DNA from 3 places in the Nonomuraea sp. B19D2 genome. Region 3 is predicted to be linked to each of the others. Evidence: riboswitches for the same ligand, from Rfam matches in the RefSeq annotation. Region 3 holds a riboswitch; each other region holds the start of a gene.
What was found. A riboswitch is a leader RNA that binds a small molecule or an ion and turns the genes downstream of it on or off. The one in region 3 is predicted to bind cyclic di-AMP.

Region 1 (6,835 bases), on a different contig from region 3:
GAGACGGCGCTGCACGAGACCATGCTGCTTGCCCTGGTCGCCCGCGGCTACACCGACGTCGTCTTCAAACCGCACCCGGCCGCCGGGCGGCGGCACGCCCAGCTCCTGCGGGCCGCCGCCGAACCCCTCGGCGTGCGGCTGTCGGTGGCCCCGGAGAGCGTGCCCGCCGAGGTGTGCTTCGCCGCGCTGCGGCCGGAGCTCGTCGTGGGGTGCTTCTCCACGGGTCTGCTGACGGCGCAGCGCTACTTCGGGCTGCCCGTCGCCTCGTACGGCACGGACCTGGTGCTCGACCGGCTGGCTCCCTACGAGAACAGCAACCGGATCCCGGTCACGATCGTGGACGCCCTGCTGCCCCGCCTGTCGGCCGACGGGGCCGTCACCCCGGCGCCCGCGGTGGACCTGCGCGCCCTGGTGCGGGCCGTGGGGTACTGCATGCAGGCCGAGACGTACCCGGAGCTGCGGCCCGCGAGCATCGACTTCGACGCGCGTTACTTCAAGCGCAAGCGCCTGGAGACGCTGGGCCTGGTGACCAGGCCGACCGCGCTCACCCGGCTGCGCAGGAAGATCCGCTCAGCGATCTGACCCGCAACCGCACCCCGGACGGCGCAAGAGCCCTCTCCCGCCGTCCGGGGTGCGGTCCTTTCGCGGAAGGGGGTGCCGGCGGCCGCACCCTACGCGGCGGCGGCGGCCACCGTCGCCGGGTCGGGTCAGCCGAGGGCCTTGAGGTAGCGGCGCATCTTGCGCTTGGCGCGGTAGCCCGCCCGCAGCATCGAGGGGTGCACCTCCACCCGGAGCCGGGCCCGGCGCCGCGCCGCCGTGTGCTCCGGCCCGTCCAGCAGCGAGGTCGCCGGCACCCGCGGCCCGCCCGCCACCAGCCCGGCCAGCAGCCGAGTCCAGTCGTTGCGCTCCGGCGGCTGGAAGTAGTTGGCCGCGCACCACTCGGCCGAGGCAGGCCGGAAGTCGCCCTTGGCCAGGTCGTCGAGCGTACCCAGCAGCCCGCTGCCCTCGAACACCAGGTTGATCATCTCGGCGCTCACGCCGAAGTCGCTCAGCACCAGCGACGGCACGCCCAGCGCGATCGCCTCCAGCGCCGCCGTCGAGCTCACCGTGACGAACCCGGCCGCCCGCGCGAGCTGGTCGTGCATCGAACCCGCCTGGAAGGAGAGCCGCCCCGGCTCCCCCATCTCCCGCCACAGCCGCTGGTAGTGGTGGCGCTCGTTGTGCGTCTGCCGCTCGTCCTCCAGCGCGCGCAGCTTGACGACCACGTCCAGCTCGGGGCGGAGCCGGGCCAGCTCGGCCAGCCCCAGCAGGATGCGCTCCCGGTCCTCCCGCTCACGCGGCACCTTGGCCTGGGTGGCGAACACGACCCGGTTCCCGCCCCCGGCGACCGCCTGCGAGCGCAGGAACGGCAGCCTGGCCAGGCCCACCGCCCCTCCCCCGCCGAGCCTGGCGGCGATCTCGGAGAACTCGGCCACCTCCCGCTCGCTGTGCACCACGAACAGGTCACACCCGCTGCGGAACAGCCACGCCTTCTCCGTCGCGGGCACCGAGATGCCGGGCAGCCCGCTGACGAACACCGGCCGCGGCCGCAGCCCCGCGAACACGTCGGCCACCAGCACGTCCACGACCGGCCCTGTGCAGGCCACCAGCACCACGTCCGGCTGCGTGCGCTCGGCCAGCCGCCGCACGGACCTGGCCGACAGCACCGGCGGCGACTCGGCGCCGCCGCCCACGGCGGCGGCGATCTGCTCGGGCGACGGCGCGATCGGCGTGCGCACCACGACCAGGTCCGCAGTGCCTCCCCCGGGCAGGTCGCCGAGCAGGCAGGCCGCCCACTTCAGGTACGAGTCGGAGTCGGCGACCGCCAACACTTTCAACCGGACACTCCCGTCAGATGCGAGCGAAGGGCGGGGGCCGCCCTGCTGGTCCACCAGTCGTCGGGGACCTCCACGGGCTCGACGGCGACACCGCGCGGGCTGAGCAGCACCCGCAGCGAGGTGATCGCGGTCGAGGGGAGGCTGAGCACCCGCTGACCGGCGTCCAGGCCGCGCAGCGTCAGCTCGGCGGGCGCGCCGCCGTCGTGGACCGTGATCCCCGGGCGTTCCCGGATCAGCGCGACGTCAACGGGGTCCTCGCGGCGGTGCGGGTAGTACGCCAGCGGCTCGCGCGCGGCCAGGTCCGTCAGCCAGCGCAGGTAGTGGTCGCGGTGCACCAGGCCGTTCCTGACCAGCGAGGTGCCGAGGACGACCGTGCGCTCCGCGGGCACCTCGGCGCTGGGCGGCTGGGCCCGCAGCCAGGCGAACTGGTGGCGTACCAGATCGATTCCGGCCCGCCGTACCGCGTCCTCCAGGGGTTTGTCGACGGGCAGGGCGGTGAAGACCGACACGTCGCTCAGGCGCAGCCGCAGCGCGGCCGCCAGGCCCAGCGCGGAGCGCAGCCCGGTCGGCTGGGCCCTGGCCCGCAGCAGCGGCCGGTACGGCCCCGCGGCCAGCAGCTCGAGCAGCCGGAGGGTGGCCAGGCCGTCGTCCACGATCACGATGCGGCCGGGACGCGAGGTCAGCCAGCGCAGCTGCACCCTGCCGGAGAAGGCGTCGCCGACGGCCTGCACGCGCCTGGGCATGCGTTCGCGCGGCTCGGCCAGCTCCAGGCCGTCGGGCAGCCCGAGAGACCTCAGCTCCCGGCGCGTGGCCTTCAGCGGCCGCAGGCCCGAGCGCGGCACGACGACCGTCCGGGGGCCCAGCAGCCCCGCGAAGTGGGCCTCGACGGCGCACAGCATCTGGAGCGGGGACTCCACCCAGGCCGACGCCTGTTCGACCACTCCTGCTCCTCCCAGCCGGGTGATGGCCCGTTCACGACCGCTTCAAGCTAGCCCCGCCGCCTTAAGCCCCCAGAAACGCGACGTGAACAATGGACGGTATGAACTCGCTCTTGCTCAACACCGACGGCGTGCACATCCCGCAGCTCGGCTACGGCGTCTGGCAGGTCCCCGCCGAAGAGGCCGCGCAGGCCGTCACGACCGCGCTGAAGGCCGGCTACCGGCACGTCGACACCGCCTCCGCGTACGACAACGAGGAGGGCGTCGGCCAGGCCGTGCGCGAATCGGAGCTGCCGCGCAGGAAGGTCTTCGTCACCACCAAGCTGTGGAACGCCGACCACGGACGCGCCGAGGCGGCCTTCGAGGAGTCCCTGGCCCGGCTCGGCCTCGACTACATCGACCTTTTCCTCATCCACTGGCCGGTGCCGCAGCAGGACAAGTACGTGCAGGCGTGGAAGGCGATGGAAAAGATCTACCGTGACGGGCGGGCCAAGGCCATCGGCACCTCCAACTTCACGATCGCCACCCTGACCCGGCTGATGAACGAGACCGACATCGTCCCGTCGATCAACCAGATCGAGCTCCACCCGTACCTGCAGCAGCGCGAGATGCGCGCCTTCCACGAGGCCAACGGCATCCTCACGGAGGCGTGGAGCCCTCTGGGCCAGGGCCAGGGACTGCTCGACGACCCGGCGCTGGCCGTGCTGTCCGGCAAGTACGGCAAGACGCCCGCGCAGATCGTGCTCCGCTGGCACCTGCAGCTGGGCAACGTCGTCATCCCCAAGTCCGTGACCCCGTCGCGGATCGCCGAGAACATCGGCGTGTTCGACTTCATCCTCGATCCCGAGGACATGGCCGCCATCGGCGCGCTGAACAGGGGCCGGCGCTTCGGCCCCGATCCCGACACGTTCAACATGACGTGATTCGTCTACGATCTCCCACGTGCGGGATTTTGCGTGGGGCATCGCGGCGACAGGCGGTATAGCGCGGACCGTGGGAGCGGCCATCGTGGCCGAGCCCGGAATGCGGGTGGCCGCCGTCGGGTCCAGGGACTTAGGACGGGCGCAGGCGCTGGCCGCCACTTTGGGCGCGGAGTCGGCGTACGGCTCCTATGAGCAGATGTGCGCCGATCCGGCCGTGGACGCCGTCTACGTCGCGACGCCGCACGCCCAGCATCTGCAGGTGGCCGAGGCCGCCATCGCCGCGGGCAAGGCCGTGCTGTGCGAGAAGCCGCTGGCCGCCACCGTGGACGACGCGGAGAAGATGGTGCGGCTGGCCCGTGAGGCAGGCGTGTTCCTCATGGAAGCGATGTGGATGCGCTTCAACCCCCTCATCCAGAAGATCGCGGCCGACGAGCGCTTCGGCGACATCCGCTCCGTGCAAGCCTCCTTCGGCTTTGCCAAGCCTTACGATCCGGTCCACCGGCTGTGGGCGCCGGAGCTGGGCGGCGGGGCCCTGCTCGACCTCGGGATCTACCCGTTCGGCCTGGCTCAGCTGCTCCTCGGCATGCCCTCCGACCTGCGGATCACCGGCTCCCTTGCGCCCAACGGAGTGGACGCGGAGGCCGGTGGGATCTTGCTCTACCCCGGCGGCAGGCGGGCTCTCGTAGAAACCTCGTTGCTCGGGAATTACCCGAACCATGCCTGTGTTGTAGGTACTCAGATGCGGGCGGACATCCAGGCACCGTTCTGGGCGCCGCGGCGGATTTTGCTCTCCGGGCCCTCCATGGAGCCGGAGGAGCATGTGCTCGATCCGGCGGACAACGGATACGCCGGAGAGCTCCGCGAAGTCCGCGCCGCGACGGCCGAAGGCAGGACCGAAAGCTCGGTCATGCCGCTTGATGAGTCCCTTGCCATGATGGGGCTCCTGGCCGCGGCCCGGGGGCAACTCGCCTAGCCGGGTCGTTACAAATTTGTAGCCTCTTGCCTTATGCATTACATTTGAGGCATTCTTGAGGCATTCGTCCGGTTTGTCCGGCAATGTCCGACCATCGCGACACATCACAGGACCGTCCTGTGACCGCTGAATCCGCCTTCGGGCGGAACCGGGGACCCACGTCCTTTGGGGTGAATCGGCACTTCGGTGCCGTAGGGCAGCTTCCACGCCCGAACCCGTCAGCTAACCCGGTAAGCGGCATGGAAGCAAGGAGTAACCGCCTCGATGGCCAAGTTCCGCTTTACCGCTGCCACGAAGACCAACATCGCCCGAGCCGTGCTCGGCGCGACCGTACTGGCCTCCGGGCTCGGCGCCCACATGGGCACGGCCGCCGCCACAGAGCAGCAGCCGGCCACCGCGGCCACGCAAGACGACCACGCCAAGTCCAGGGAGACGAAGGTCAACGTCACCGCCTCCCAGGTCCTGGAGCTCGCCAAGTCCCAGGTCGGCATCTCCGAGAACGCCTACGGCGGCGGCACCAAGTTCCAGAAGTGGTACGCCAACTCGCAGCGCGCCGCGGAGACCATCGCCCGTGACGGCGGCAAGCGCGCCGACTACATCAACGCGCCCTGGTGTGCGATGTTCGTCTCCTGGGTCGGCGAGCAGACCGGCGCCCGCCCGCAGGTCGGCTGGGACGCCTGGACCGTCGCCCACGCCAAGTGGTTCCAGGCCAACCACCGCTTCGGCGATGCCGCCAAGCCCGGCGCCGTCGTGTTCTTCTCCTGGAGCGGGAGCAAGAGCCTCGACGACATCAACCACGTCGGGTTCGTCGAGAAGGACAACGGCGACGGCACCATCTCGACCGTCGAAGGCAACACCGGCAACGGCAAGGTCGAGGAGCGCGTCCGTCCGAAGTCCCAGGTCGTCGGCTACGGCTACCCGGAGTACGCCGGCTGACCCGTTTCACCACACGAGCGCGCGTCCCCTCCGGGGGCGCGCGCTCTTCGCATCCCACCATCCTCCAGGGGAAGGGGGTTGGGGCAGCCACGCGCGAACCTCGCCAAGGAGCCGGCCATGAGACCCAGCCCCCGCCCGGGAGCCGAGATCGCGGGACGCCCGTGAGGGGCGGGCTCCGGTGGGTGGCCGACGGGCTGTTCCCCCGCGGCGGGAACCCGCACGGCGTCCTGCCCGCCCTGCTGATCCTCCTGGCCCTCGTCACCGGCCTCGTGGACGCCATCAGCTTCCTCGGCCTGGGCCGCGTCTTCGTGGCCAACATGACCGGCAACATCGTCTTCCTCGGCTTCGCCCTGGCCGGAGACCAGGAGCTGTCGAAATGGGCCTCCCCCCTGGCCCTCGCGGCCTTCGGGGCGGGCGCCTGGACCGCCGGGCAGGTGACCAGGCGGACGAGCGACGCCCGGCGCGCGTTCGCCGCCGCCACCGCGGCACACGCCCTGCTGGTCGCCGCCGCCCTCACCGTGGCCCTGGTGTCAGGACACCATCACACCGGTGCCAGGGCGGCGCTCATCGGGCTGCTCGCGTACGGCATGGGCCTGCAGAACGCGTCCGTACGCGCGCTGGCGGTCCCCGACCTGGTCACCAACGTCCTCACCACCACCCTCACGGGCCTGGCCGCCGACATCCCGGGCCGGTCGGCCCTGCGCAGGTCCGCGTCCGTCGTGGCGATGTTCCTCGGCGCCCTCACCGGCGCCGCACTCCACCTGCACGTCGGCCCCGCACTCCCGCTGGCCGCCGCCCTGACCCTCCTCGCGGTCGTCGCCGTCGTGGCCCGCAGGCGCACCCGCCGCACGAGCTGAGCCGACGGGGTTCAGGAGAGGAAGAAGTCCGCCAGAGCCCGCGCGACCCCGGCCGGGTCGTTCTCCATCGGGATGTGCCCCGCCCCGGGAATGCGCACGAGTGTGCTGTTCGGGATCTCCGCGACGAAGCGCTCGGCGTACCGGACCTCCTGGAACGTGTCGTCCTCACCCCACACCAGCAGCTTCGGCGTCTCATCCGCCTTCAGCGCGGGGACGAGGTCCAAGGTGTAGCGGCTGTCGGCCGCGCCCGCCAGAGCCATCCACGACCGGCCCACCCGCAGGTCACGCCACGGATCCAGGTAATCGGCCAGCTCCGCCTCGGCGGCGGGCC
Region 2 (6,835 bases), on a different contig from region 3:
GCGGAACGGCGAATGCACAGTCAGATCGCCGACGACGGCCTGCATGCTCGTTTGCAGCGTATCGATCAGCTCGCGCCGGGCCGTGTTTCCCTCGGCGGCGATCTCCCCATAGGTGCGGCCGGTGGGACTTCGATCCGACACACGCTCGTCGGCCCAGTAGGGCACCTCGGTGACCAAGTGGAGCGCGCCGTATCTGGCTGCGTAGTCAGCGCTGCTGCCGCCGACGCCGAAGGCCGCGCCCACCTGCGAACCCGGCGGGGTCAAGTAGACGGCGGGGACGATCGGCGTGGCGCCAGGCAGTTCCGGCTCACCGTGATGCAGCGGGAGGCCTTCCATACCAGGCAAGGCGGCCAGTTGCTCGGCGAGCGCCAGGTCTTCACGGTTGATGTAGAAGAACGCGCCCTGGTACTCACCGTTGTGCAGGGAGTAGACCAGCGACGGGCGTACCTCGTCCATGAGACGCATCAGCGCCTGTGTTTCTGGCAACGGGCGGTCGAAGGAGTAGTCCTCGCCGGCCAGCGGGAAGGTCCACTCGACCTGGTCGGCCAGATCGGGGCGGTAGAAGTGCTCGGCGTAGGCGCGGCGGTCGCCGGGGCGGTCGTACCAGCCTTCGTTCAGGCGGGCGCCGTCGGGGTCCGCGCACGCCACGATGTGCCAGCGAAAGCCTGACTCCGCCTGCAGTTGTGGGTGCTGACAGAGCAGTTTGGTCAACGTGAGGGCGGTCAAGGCCCCGACAGGCTCGTTGGGATGCGGCCCAGCGATGACCACCGCGTCGGCTGGGCCGTCGCCGACCGTCACGGCATGCAGCGGGTCGCCCAGCCGCGAGGTGCCGATGCGGCGCGGCCGGACCAGGCCGGGATGGGCGGCGGCCAGCTCCTCCAGCTCGGCCTGGAGCGCGTCGACGGATGGGAACGCGGCACACTCAGGGACGCGGCTCATGTACTCGGCAACATTCATAATGGGATTACGGTAATAATAGGACTATGAGAATGACAAGGGCTGAGGCCAAGGCGCACAACCGGCGGGCTCTGCTGGAGGCCGCGCGCCTGATCGTCGCCCGCGACGGCCACCGGGCCAAGCTGGAGGAGATCGCCGAGCAGGCCGAGCTGACCACCGGCGCCGTCTACTCGCTGTTCGGCAACAAGAACGGACTGCTCGTCGCCCTGGTCACCGACTACCTCACCCCGCACTACGACGGCATCGAGCAGGCCGTCCCCGCTGGCATGGGCCTCGGCGAGGCGGTGGAGATCTTCGCCCGCCACTACCGCCGCCTGTGCGACGACCCCGACGCGCTGCGCCACCTGTCGTTCGAGATCAGCCTGCAGGACCTGGCCCTGCGCGACCCCGAACTGGCGCCCAAACTTGCCGCCTCCGTCCGGGCACACGTAGAACGCCTGACCGCGCTGCTGTCCGGCAGACTCCACCACGGGAACGCACTCACACCTGGCCAGGCGCAACGCCTGGCCACGGCGCTGCGCGCGCTCATGGTCGGCCTCAGCCAGAGCGTCATCCTCGGCCTAGCCGACGCCGCCCCCGAGGACTATTTCGCCGCCACCGCCCGCGCCCTGATCACCCCGGACGTACTCGGACCGCCCTGACTGCCCTGCTCGAAGCACAGGCAGCGGTCCGACGTAGCCGTACCACCGATCACGCCGGCGGCTTGCACTCTGTCTTCGTCCCCGACAACGGCCCCGCCGGTGGCAGCGCCCGACTCGGGCAGTGCCGCGCAGTGCTGTTCACTCTCGGTCCGGCGATCGCGATCGCGGAACTGGGCGGCGATGGCATCTGGATCCTCACTCTGCAGGGCGGCGCGATCGGCGTGATGGCCGGCTCGATGGCGGCCGCGCGCCTCCGCACCCGACGTCCGATTCTGCTCGGCAATCTCGCCGTGGCCATCTAACGCGGTACCACTGATCCTGTTCGCTGTTGCCCCACCGGCCCCCGTCGTGGTCGTCGGCCACACCATCGCCATGGTCGCGCTAGGCATAGCGGAAGGCACGTTGACCAGCTCTCGCAGCATAGTGCGAGGAGCCAGGCGCTCCCGTCCTGTCCCTGCGGAGTCGGCTGTGCAGGGCAGCTGCGGCATCTGGTCGCGGGCCGTCGCGTCCGCCCTCGGGCCGGCGGAAGCCGCGTGCAGAAGATCAGGTGTAGAAATGATCTGCTGGGTGTGAATACAAATCAGGGGAACAGCGAAATAGGCGTGTCCATGGTTCTTCCCCGAAGGGCAGGCATGCCAGCTCCCCCTCCGCAGTCGGCTCCGCCAACCGCCGAGACCGACGCACAGCTCATCGAGGTGTCACTACGCCATCCTGAGCGGTTCGGTGCGCTGTTCGACCGGCACCACGAGGCCATCCACCGCTACGTGCACCTCCGTCTCGGAGAATCGGCGGCGGACGACATCGCCGCAGAGACGTTCCTGCGGGCCTTTCGCGGCCGTACCCGCTACGACTTATCCCGGCCCGATGCCCGCGCCTGGCTGTACGGCATCGCCTCCAATCTGGTGGACGCTCACCGGCGCGCCGAGGCCCGCAGGTACCGCGCCCTGGCCAGAAGTGCCGAGGTCACCGACGTCGTGAGCCACGACGAGCGTGTGGTCCAGCGGGTGTCCGCCGCCGTCATGCAGCCGCGCCTGGCCGCCGGTCTGGCCGCGCTCTCGCCCGGTGACCGGACCGTGCTGCTGCTGGTGGCCTGCGCCCAGCTCACCTACGAGGAGATCGCCGAGGCGCTCGGCGTCCCGCGCGGCACCGTCGGCTCGCGGCTCAACCGGGCCCGCAGGAAACTCCGCACGTCCATCACCATCGAGGAGCCGTCATGACCGATGACCTGCAGGAGATCAAGACGTTCCACGACACGCTGCCCGGCCCCTCCGCCACGGCCACCGCCAAGGCGAAGGACTTGCTCGCAGCCGAGGCGGTGGCGGAACGAACGCCTCGTACCGGCTCTGGCAAGCACCGCCTCCTGCTCCGGATGGCCGCGGTCGGCCTGGCGGCAGCCGTCGCCGCAGTCGCCTTCCTGACCGGTGCTGACGGCGGTGCGACCCCGGCCAACGCGGCGGAACTGCTCCAGGAGGCGGCCACGGCCGCCGGCCAGCAACAAGCGCCACAGCCGGGCCAGATCCTCTACGTCAACCGCACGGAACAGACCTGGATGACCGTATGGGGTCGCGACAGCCGTTCTGAGGTCACTCAGGAGATCAACCGCGAGTACTGGATTCCCGCCGCCGACCCCGACGGCGCGCTGGCCCGCCTCACCTACGGCAAGCTGCGCACGCACACCGGCCAGGCCCCGACCAGTATGGAGACCCCGGGCACAGTCGAGTTCCAGCGCGCCGGGCCGTGCACCGTGAACGTGCTCTCACCGACCAGTAAAGGCAACCTGCCCGCCGACCCGGACCAGTTGCTCGCCCGGATTCGCGCGGACGCCGTTGCCTCGGTCAGGAACGAACGGCCCGAGCCCGGCACGGCACCGCCCAGCAAGGATCAGATCGAGCGGCTCGTCGAGCACACGGTGGTGAGCCGTCTCGTCACCCTGGCCGGAAACCCCTTCCCCGGTCCCGGCCTGCGTGCGGCGGTGCTCGGCGCGCTGTCCAAGATACCCACCGCCACCATGCGCACCGACCTCACCGACCTGGCCGGGCGACAGGGCGTCGGCGCCTCGATCAGATATCAGGGCCCAGACGGATGGCAGCGCGCCGAATTGATCTTCGAACCCGGCACCTACCGTTTCCTCGGCTCGCGACACCTGTCGGAGCCGCCGCGCGGTGGCACGGAGGTACTCCGCTACGCCAGCGCAGTACTGGAAACCAAGATCGTCAAGTCCATGCCGAAGATCCCAGCCGACGCTCCCGAAGCGGTGACCTGCTAAAGCACCAAACGCCGCGGTCATCGGCGACCAGGAGGAGGTCGTCCAGGACGGCCGGGACGGGACACCGACGCCGTCAGCGATGGTGTCGGTCGAGTCGGTGGTGACGGGCGGACGCCCCGCCGCCGAGGGCGATCAGGACGGCGTCGAACGGCGGCACGGTGTCCACGAGTTCCAGGCCGCGGGCGCGAAGCGGGATGCCACGACGGTGACGTCGAGCCCCCGGCCGCGACCGGACCAGGCGAGGGCTTGGCCAGGGTTGCCGGCGCTGGCGCACACCACAGTCGGCGCAGCGCAGCAGCGGCCGGCGCTTATCCATTTGGGGGAACGCGCGGCGACCCGGTCAAGGGCATGCGCCGTCGGCCTGCGGGCCTGGGGGCGCCGCCGCCCGTGACCGGCTCCAGGCCGCATGTGCGGCCGGTGGATCGCTGGAGGGGCAGGTGCGGCGGCGCGGGAGTCGCCGGTGACGACCGGCGGACGAGGCTGGTCCCTTTCCTTGCGCTGCTCAGACAGCGCGGCGGCCCAGGCCGCGCAACTGGTCGGCGGTCAGCGCGGAGACGTTCTGGTCGATGGGGGACTCGGTGTACTGGTGGATGGTCCAGGACTTCCAGTCGGCGGGCGGGGTGACCGCTCCCTTGGCCTTGCTGTAGTGGGCGACCCACAGGGGGTATTCGGCCAGGCCCTTGCCGTAGGCGTTGGCGAAGTTCCAGCCGCTGTAGAACATCGGGGTGATTCCGGTCTTGGTCTTCACGTACGACAGCCACGTCTTGGCCCAGGCGTTGACCTCGGCGACGGACTCGCCGTCGGTGGTCTCCAGGTCGAGGACCAGCAGGTCGCCGGGCTTGGCGGGCTGCGAGTTCACCGCGGACAGGAAGTGCTCGGCCTCCGCGATGGGGTCGTTGCCGGGGTGGCCGTAGTGGTAGGCCCCGCGGACGATGCCCTTCTTGCCCAGCTCGCGCCAGTGCCTGGCGAAGGAGGCATCGCGGAAGCTCGTGCCTTCCGTCGCCTTGATGATGCCGAACTGGGCCTCGCTGGCATTCCAGTCGTACAGGGGCTCGTAGTTGGAGATGTCCAGACCGTAGGTGAGAGGTCCGCTCTCAGGGTGGGCTTCGTGTGCCGGGGCGTGGCTGGTGGCCGATGCGAGCGCCGTGGTGGCCACGCCCGCGATGACGGTGGTTCCGGCGAGGATGGCACCGGCGACGGCGAAGCTGAGGCGCTTGGTGTGGGGATCGAGGCGATTCTTGAGGGTGTGGGCGATTGCGGCAAGCCGAGGCTCGGGCATGACGACATTGACTCCTTGCTTCCATGCCGCCTACCGGGTTAGCTGACGGGTTCGGGCCTGGAAGTGCCCTACGGGCGCAGCCTGGGCTGGCGTCCGATTCACCCCAAAAGGTGGGTCCCCGGCTCCGCGAGGCGCGGATTCGGCGGCCGTACACCGCCCCGGAGGGCAGCGGACGGTCCGGTCAATCAAGCGGCAACGATGCGGCGAAAGGTCGTCACATCTGTGTCGCGATGAGGCAAAAGATAGACATATGTCCGTAGATAACGCAAATAGGGCAAATTGGATTCGCGGGTGCCGGCCGCTGAACTGCACTGAAGTGCCGTGCCTGTAGGGGTTGTGGGACTTGGTAAAAATTTGGTGGCCCGCCGACACGGATGGGGCGAATTATCCCGGCGTTCCTCTTGTGAACATGCGTCATTCCACGGGCCAGGGTGATGCGGTTGGCGCCATGAGACCCGTCTCCCCGCCGCATCGGCGAGGTCGCCGGTCTTGGGGGTACGCCCGCGTTGTTCACAGGTGCCGGTGCTTTCTATGCTCGGCGTGTGCTGGGAAGAGACGACGAGAGCGAACTGCTCGAGTCGTTGCTGCGGCACGCCGCAGAGGGACGCGGCGGCGGGGTGATACTGCACGGCGAGCCCGGGGTCGGGAAGACCGCGCTGCTGTCACACACGTTGGAGCAGGCCGCCGGGTTCCGGGTGCTTCGCGCGGTCGGTGTCGCGCCGGAGGCCGAGCTCGCGTACGCGACGCTGCATCAGCTCCTGCTCCCCGTGCTCGGGCGTGCCCACGAGCTGCCGGGCCCGCAGGCGCAGGCCCTGCGCGTCCTGTTCGGGCGCGCGTACGGCGCGCCACCCGATCCGTTCCTGGTGGGTCTGTCGACCCTGTCGCTGCTGTCCCTGACGGCCGGCGAGAAGCCGGTGTTGTGCGTGATCGACGACGCGCACTGGGCGGATCGGCCGACGCTGAAGACCATGGCGTTCGTGGCCCGCCGGCTGGACGACGAGCCCGTCGCCCTGGCGCTGGCCGCGCGCGCCGACGAGGGCCACAGCACCGACCTGCCGGACCTGCGCCGCATCCCGCTCATGGGGCTCAAGCCCGAAGCGGCCAGGGCGCTGCTGGCCGAGCGCGCAGGGGGGCGGCGGCTCAGCGAGGGCGAGCAGGACCGCCTGCTGGCCGTCACTGAGGGGAACCCCCTGGCCCTGCTCGAGCTTGCCGGAAGCAGGATCCCGCCGGAGGGGACGCCGGAGCCGCCGGCCATGACCGATCGGCTGCAGCGGTCGTTCCTGGACAGGATCCGAGCGCGGCACGTCGAATCATTGCCGCTGCTCCAGCTGATCGCCGCCGACGGCTCGGGCAGCGTCGAGACCATCGAGAAGGCGGCCACGTCCCTGGGGCTCGCCACCGACCCGCTGCACCGGGCCGAGCTCGACGAGATCCTTACCTACGACGGGACGCGGCTGGTGTTCCGGCATCCGCTGATCCGATCCGCGGTCTACCACAGCGCCACGGGCAACCGGCGCGGCGCGATCCACCGTGCCCTCGCCGCGGCCTTCGACGCCCCGGCCGACCAGCACCGCCATGCCTGGCACCTCGGGCAGGCCGCTGTCGGGCCCGACGAGCACGCCGCCGACCAGCTCGAGCGCTCGGCCGAACAGGCGGCCCTGCGCGGGGGCCCGGCCGCGGCCATGGCCGCGC
Region 3 (6,835 bases):
CCGCCGACGTCGTGGTCAGGGCCGATCACCCGGACCGGCTCGCCGTGCGGCTGACGCCGGACGGCGGCGCGTGAGCGGCGCAGACAAAGGCGGGGTGGCCGCCGGGAAAGGCGGCCACCCGATCAACGCGCCGTCGGGCGCTTGCCGTGGTTAGCCTTTTTCTTCTTGCGTGCCTTGCCTTTGCGTGAGCGCCTGGCCATAGCTCGCCTCCGATGATCGGCCGGAACCAGAGCGTCTCCCGCCTGCCCTGACCAGCGCAAGCGCACCACGCGAACTAACATTCCCCAACAATTCCATGTCATAATTTGGTGGAATCTGTTGGAAGGAGCAGGTGTGCTCGCACAGCAGCGTCAGCAGACGATCCTCGAACGCGTGCGCAGCAACGGCGGCGTCCGGGTCGCGGACCTCGTTCGCGAGCTCGGCGTATCCGACATGACGATCCGCCGCGACCTCGAGGTGCTGGCCGAGCGCGGGCTGCTGGAGAAGGTGCACGGCGGCGCCACCGCCCTCGGTCCCGGCTCGACCGAGGAGCCGGGCTTCACCGCCAAGTCGGCCCGCCAGCAGCAGGAGAAGGAGGCCATCGCGCGGTGCGCGGCCGGCCTCGTCAGGCCGGGCACGGCCGTGGCGCTCTCGGCGGGGACCACCACGTGGGCGCTGGCCCGCCACCTGATCGGCGTACCCGAGCTGACGGTGATCACCAACTCGATCCCCGTCGCCGAGGTCTTCCACCGGAACCCGCGTTCCGACCGCACGGTCGTGCTGACCGGCGGCGTACGCACGCCGTCCGACGCCCTGGTGGGCCCGGTGGCCGTGGCCGCGATCCGCCGCCTGCACGTGGACACGCTCTTCCTCGGCGTGCACGGGATGAGCGTGCGGGCCGGGTTCACCACGCCCAATCTGCTGGAGTCGGAGACCGACAGAGAGCTGGTGGCGGCCGCCACCAGGCTGGTCATCCCCGCCGACCACACCAAGTGGAACACGGTCGGCATCAGCACGATCGCCGAGCTGAGCGAGGCCGACGTGGTCATCAGCGACGCGGGACTGCCCGAGGACGCACGCACGGAGCTGGCCGAACGGGCCGGAGAACTGATCATCGCGGAGGGCTCGCCTTGAAGCGCACCATCACCCACCTGGCCGACGGCCGAGAGCTGATCTACTTCGACCGGCGGGACGACGCCGACAGGAGTGCGATCGACCGGCGCACGCTCGACCCCCGGCCGGTGGCCTCCGAGCTGCGTTACGATCCGCTGACCGAGGAGTGGATCGCGATTGCGGGGCACCGGCAGACGCGCACGTTCCAGCCGACGGGCTCGGCGAGCGAGTGCCCGCTGTGCCCGTCGTCGGACACCCGGTCGTCGGAGATCCCGGCGCACGACTACGACGTGGTGGTGTTCGAGAACCGGTTTCCCTCCTTCTCCGGAAATTTCGGGACTTATTCGGAAGCGGGTGGCTTGAGCGAGGTGCGGCCGGGGGCGGGGCGGTGTGAGGTGGTCTGCTTCACCTCCGAGCACTCGTCCTCCTTCTCCCGGCTCTCCACCGACCAGGTGGAGCTGGTCATGGAGGCGTGGGCCGACCGTACGGCCGAGCTGTCCGCGATCGAGGGCGTGGAGCAGGTCTTCTGCTTCGAGAACCGGGGCGAGGAGATCGGCATCACGCTCGCCCACCCGCACGGCCAGATCTACGGCTACCCGTACGTCACGCCCAGGACCAAGCTCCAGCTCGCCGCCGCCAAGCGGTACACGAAGGGCAACCTGTTCGCCGACGTGCTGGCCGCCGAGCGGGCCGAGGGGACGCGCGTGGTGGCCGCCAACGAGCTGTGGACGGCGTTCGTGCCCGCCGCGGCACGGTGGCCGTACGAGGTGCACATCTACCCGCACCGGCAGGTGCCCGACCTGGCCGCGCTGTCGGAGGCGGAGCGCTCGGCGTTCGCGCCGCTCTACACCTCGGTGCTGCGGGCCTTCGACGACCTGTTCGGCGTCGTGATGCCGTACATCTCGGCCTGGCACCAGGCGCCCGTACGGCAGGACCGTGAGCTCGCGTACCTGCACCTGGAGCTGTTCAGCATCAGGCGGGCGCCGGGCAAGCTCAAGTATCTGGCCGGCTCGGAGTCGGCGATGGGCGCTTTCGTGAACGACGTGCTGCCGGAGGAGGCCGCGCGTATGATTCGATCACAAGTAGATCACTATTAGATTTCTAATTAGGGTCGCATTACTCGTGATCTACCACTAACATCCCTTTTGCACCGGCTGTAACGGCCGTTGCGCGCCTAATCCCGGGCGTGGCGCCCGGGAGCCGGGGACCCACCTAGTTCTGGGGTGAATCCGACCACGTGTCGGTAGGGCACCTCCGCGCCCGAACCCGTCAGCTAACCCGGTCGGCAGAGGGAGAGGAACATCCACGTGGCGGCTGCGTCCCCCGTGAGCCTTGTCATCGGTCTCATCACCGCCGCGGCCGTCGCAATCCTGCCGGCGGCCACGGCGTCGGCGGCGCCCAAGCCGTCGGAGGCCGAGCTCCGCGCCCAGCTCAAGCAGCTCAACAGCAAGGTCGACAAGCTCATCGAGAAGTACAACCTCAAGCGTGTCGAGCTGGCCAAGGCGCGGGAGGCCGCCAAGGCCGCCAAGGACCGCCTGGCCACCGCGGAGCAGGCGCTGGCGGTGGCCGAGCAGCGGGTCGCCGACATCGCCAGGGTGCGCTACCAGAGCCACGACCCCTCGGTGCCCGCCTTCCTGCTGTCCACCAACGGCGGCGCCGTGGCCCTGCTGGAGCAGCTCACGGCCGAGCAGCAGGCCGTCGTGGACGGTGTGGCCAAGGCCCGCGACGAGAAGAAGAAGGCCTCCGACGCGGCCGCCGCGCTCGCCACCCAGATCAGCGCGGACGCCAAAGACGTGGCCGAGCAGCGTGAAGACGCCCAGGACGTCATCAAGGACATCCAGAAGAAGCTCCAGGACCTGGTGCCGTTCGGCCCCGGCCGCAATGCGAACGGCAGCTGGGCCCCGGAGCTGCCCACGGGCTCGGACAACATCACGCCCCGTACGCGGCTGATGAAGGCGCAGGTGGAGAAGAACTTCAAGCTGCCGCACGAGGTGGGCTGCTTCCGCTCGGGCTCCAGCGGCGAGCACCCGCTGGGGCGGGCCTGCGACTTCATGATGAGCACCGGCGGGACGATGCCGTCGGCCGTCGACAACGCCCTGGGCGACCGCATCGCGGAGTGGGCACTCAAGAACCAGGACAAGCTCGGGGTCAAGTACGTGATCTGGAAGCAGCGCATCAACATGGGTTCGGGCTGGCGGGCCATGTCGGACCGCGGCAGCATCACCGAGAACCACTACGACCACGTGCACATCTCGATGAACTAGCAGGAAGCCCGAGCTGCCGTGATCATCGCCAGAACGGCTCACCGCGATCACCGCCTGCGTGCGCTGGTCCGGCCTCGTTCACAACAGGTCGTCGAGGTCGACGGCCTGGGAGAGTGCGTCGTAGCCGGCGTCGTTGAGGTGGATGCCGTCGCCCGAGTGGTACTGCGGGCGCAGGGAGTCGGGGTCGGCGCTCTGCCGGACGACGGCGTCGAAGTCGGCCACGTGGTCGTAGGCCCCGCTGGTTCGGATCCAGCGGTTGACCTGGTCGCGAACGGCCTCGGCCGCGGGGCTGTAGGGGAGGGCGGAGCCCTTCATGGGCATGATGGTGGCGCCGACGACCTTGATGCCTTTGGCGTGGGCGGCTCCGTCGATGGTCAGCGGGGCGGTGCCGTACACGTTGGAGAGCTGACGCGCATGGAGGTCCCGCCGGCGCTGACGCGGACCACCTGGCGGACGGTCTCGGGGGATCGCCGGGCGAAGCCGTCCCGGGACCAGTTGGGGCCGTACCAGGTCGTGCCGGCAGTGGCGGGCTGGGCCGCGGTGCCCCAGGCCGCGTTCCACTGGCGGGTCGAGGCTTCGGCGGGGGTGGCGGCCAGCGCCAGGGCGAGCGCCGCGGTCAGGACGTGGATCTTGAAGGTACGCATGACGGTGTCGTCTTTCGGGGCTGTGTGCCAGGCGGTCAGGCGTTCTTGACGGCGGACAGGTCGAACTCGAGGGTGATCTTCTCGGAGATCATCACGCCGCCCGTCTCCAGGACGGCGTTGTAGGTCATGCCGAAGTCCTTGCGGTTGATCACCGTGCTGCCCTCGAAGCCGACCCGGGTCAGGCCCTGGGCGTCCACCGCGGTTCCGGTGTAGTCGAGGGGGATGGTGACCTGCCGGGTCACGCCGCGGATGGTCAGCCGGCCGGCGACCTCGAAGCTGTCGCCGCCGACGTGCTTGATGTCGGTCGATTCGAAGGTGATGGCCGGGTGGCCGGCGGCGTCCAGGAAGTCACCGGTGCGTAGGTGGTCGTCCCGTATGTCGTTGCCGGACTGGATACCGGCCACGTCCAGGACCACGTGGACGCGCGAGGCGGCCGGGTCGGCGGCATCGAGGTGGGCGGTGGCTTCCTTGACGGGGATGCTGCCGCGCACCTTGGTCACCATCGCGTGGCGCGCCACGAAGCCGAACCGGCTGTGCATGGGGTCGATGGTGTAGCTGCCGGTGAGCTCGCTGGGGTACATGCTGTGCTCCGCTCCGAATAGTTCAGCGCTGGAAGATTGAGCATGACCGTACATCGGTTTATTTCAGCGCGCAACTTTCCAGTGCGATGACTTGGTGACGCGATGGCTCAACCGCCGGAGCTCCGCGCAGATAGGGTCAGGCCTCATGACTGACACCCGGATCCCCCCGCCCCTCACCGGCGACGAGCGGACCGTGCTGAACAACTGGCTCGAGTGGCACCGCGGCACCCTGGCCGTCAAATGCGCGGGCCTGCCGGACGAGCAGTTGCGCCTGCGTTCAGCCCCGCCCTCGACGCTGTCCCTGCTCGGCCTGGTCAGGCACCTGGCGCACGTCGAGCGCGTCTGGTTCCGCCGCGTGCTGAACGGTGAGGACATCCCCAAGCTCTGGGACAAGGACCGCGACAACGACGCGGACTTCAACGAAGTGGACACCGCCTCCGTCAAAGAGGCCTTCGCGACCTGGGAGGAGGAGGTCGAGCGCGCCCGCGCCATCTCGGCGGCCAAGTCGCTGGACGCCGTCGGCGACCGCAACGGACAGGACTGCTCGCACCGCTGGATCCTCGTGCACGTGATCGAGGAGTACGCCAGGCACAACGGCCATGCCGACCTGCTGCGCGAGCGTATCGACGGGGCGACCGGCGAATGAGGGCCCGTTAGCCCTCAGGCATCAATGCTCGGTGCGGAAAAGCGCCCACACGGCCTTGCCGCCGCGGGCGAGGGGGTCCCAGCCCCAGCACTGGCTGTAGGTTTCCACGATGTAGAGGCCGCGCCCGTTCTCGGAGACGAAGTCCGGCTCCTTGGGGCGCGGCACCTCGTCGCTGGGGTCCGCCACGGCCAGCAGCACGTGCGGCTGTACGCGCATCAGCAAGAGCTCGATCTCGCGCCGCCCGGCCGCGTACATCGCATAGCGGACCGCGTTCGTCACCAGCTCCGACACCACCAGTGCGGCGTCGTCACTTAGTTCGTGCAGTCCCCACCTTTGCAGGGTCGAGCGGGTCACGTCCCTGGCCGTCTTCACGGAGTCGGCCTGAAAGGGCAGCGGGCACGCGGTCGTGTACGGCTTGCCGCCCATGAGCAGACGGTCGAAGCCCACCTCGCGGGTGATTTGCAAAGCATCGGCAGTGGCCAGAGGATCCTCCACCATGCCGCCGATACCTCCCCGTTCAGCCCGAGTCAGTGCATGTTTGGCCCAATATGCACTAAGCCATCATGGGTCACGATCGCGGCAGCTGCAAGACCCAAATGCACGTGCAGTTGCATTGTGCAGCAGCATGCGGCGTTTTGGGGCATTAGTCTGCTAATCGGACACGAGGTTGAGACCTTGTCATACCCGGCAATGTGGTGTCACTGTGTGTGCGGACCTTGATAGGAGGCAAAGTGACGCAGAACCAGCCGGGTTCCGGACCGACGGCGCTGCGCATCCTCCTGGGCTCCCAGCTGCGCAAGCTCAGGGAAGCAAAGAACGTCACTCGTGAGGAGGCGGGCCACCTCATCCGGGGCTCGGAATCCAAGATCAGCCGCATGGAGCTGGGCCGAGTGGGGTTCAAAGAACGCGACGTGGCGGACCTGCTGACCCTGTACGGGGTCGAGGACAAGCAGGCCCGCGCCGCCGTACTCGACCTGGTCGCCACCGCCAACGAGCCTGGTTGGTGGCACCGGTTCAACGATGTCCTGCCCACGTGGTTCCAGGCTTACGTCGGCCTCGAAGAGGCCGCCGCCAGGATCAGGACCTATGAGGTCCAGTTCGTGCCAGGACTCCTGCAGACCAAGGAGTATGCAAGGGCCGTCGTGACCGCCGGAACGGCGGGAATCGGGGCCGAGGAGATCTCCAGGAGGGTGGATCTCCGGCTGGAGCGCCAGCGGATGTTCGAGCGGCCGGACGGGCCCGTCTTCTGGGCGGTCATCGATGAGGCCGCGCTACGGAGGCCCATAGGCGGCGTCGAGGTGATGCGGGCCCAGATCGAACACCTCATCGAGCTGATGCGCCAACCCAAAATCACGATCCAGATCATGCCGTTCAGCTTCGGCGGGCACAGCGCGGAGGGCGGGGCGTTCAGCATCCTGCGCTTTCCAGACTCCGACCTGCCCGACGTCGTGTACGTGGAGCAGCTCGCCAGCGCGCTCTACCTCGACAAGCGTGAGGACGTGGACCGATACACCGAGGTGATGGAGCGGCTCTGCGCCGTGAGCACCACCCCGGACGAGACGGTCGGGCTGTTGCGGACCATCGCGGACGAGTTTTGACGACGGGCTG

Region 1: another riboswitch for cyclic di-AMP. It lies ahead of ABN273_RS18835 (CHAP domain-containing protein); the one in region 3 lies ahead of ABN273_RS57830 (coiled-coil domain-containing protein).
Region 2: another riboswitch for cyclic di-AMP. It lies ahead of ABN273_RS46780 (glycoside hydrolase family 25 protein); the one in region 3 lies ahead of ABN273_RS57830 (coiled-coil domain-containing protein).

The regions. Positions count from the first base shown of each region.
Region 1 is NZ_JBEFAK010000009.1:97,129-103,963, forward strand. Features, by position in the region: gene ABN273_RS18810 (polysialyltransferase family glycosyltransferase) at 1-582, shown strand, start outside; gene ABN273_RS18815 (DUF6716 putative glycosyltransferase) at 708-1,871, opposite strand; gene ABN273_RS18820 (hypothetical protein) at 1,874-2,818, opposite strand; gene ABN273_RS18825 (aldo/keto reductase) at 2,917-3,738, shown strand; gene ABN273_RS18830 (Gfo/Idh/MocA family protein) at 3,758-4,711, shown strand; cyclic di-AMP (ydaO/yuaA leader) riboswitch at 4,826-4,963, shown strand; gene ABN273_RS18835 (CHAP domain-containing protein) at 4,976-5,647, shown strand; gene ABN273_RS18840 (YoaK family protein) at 5,809-6,504, shown strand; gene ABN273_RS18845 (alpha/beta fold hydrolase) at 6,516-6,835, opposite strand, start outside.
Region 2 is NZ_JBEFAK010000043.1:82,270-89,104, forward strand. Features, by position in the region: gene ABN273_RS46755 (M14 family zinc carboxypeptidase) at 1-957, opposite strand, end outside; gene ABN273_RS46760 (TetR/AcrR family transcriptional regulator) at 990-1,598, shown strand; gene ABN273_RS46765 (hypothetical protein) at 1,730-1,900, shown strand; gene ABN273_RS46770 (RNA polymerase sigma factor) at 2,231-2,815, shown strand; gene ABN273_RS46775 (CU044_5270 family protein) at 2,812-3,864, shown strand; gene ABN273_RS46780 (glycoside hydrolase family 25 protein) at 4,367-5,143, opposite strand; cyclic di-AMP (ydaO/yuaA leader) riboswitch at 5,156-5,298, opposite strand; gene ABN273_RS46785 (AAA family ATPase) at 5,686-6,835, shown strand, end outside.
Region 3 is NZ_JBEFAK010000093.1:2,781-9,615, forward strand. Features, by position in the region: gene ABN273_RS57815 (nucleoside/nucleotide kinase family protein) at 1-74, shown strand, start outside; gene ABN273_RS60180 (50S ribosomal protein bL37) at 123-302, opposite strand; gene ABN273_RS57820 (DeoR/GlpR family DNA-binding transcription regulator) at 334-1,113, shown strand; gene galT (galactose-1-phosphate uridylyltransferase) at 1,110-2,189, shown strand; cyclic di-AMP (ydaO/yuaA leader) riboswitch at 2,254-2,394, shown strand; gene ABN273_RS57830 (coiled-coil domain-containing protein) at 2,400-3,356, shown strand; gene ABN273_RS57835 (GDSL-type esterase/lipase family protein) at 3,435-3,752, opposite strand; gene ABN273_RS57840 (hypothetical protein) at 3,731-4,000, opposite strand; gene ABN273_RS57845 (YceI family protein) at 4,036-4,581, opposite strand; gene ABN273_RS57850 (DinB family protein) at 4,727-5,227, shown strand; gene ABN273_RS57855 (ATP-binding protein) at 5,249-5,725, opposite strand; gene ABN273_RS57860 (Sco1979 family transcriptional regulator) at 5,959-6,825, shown strand.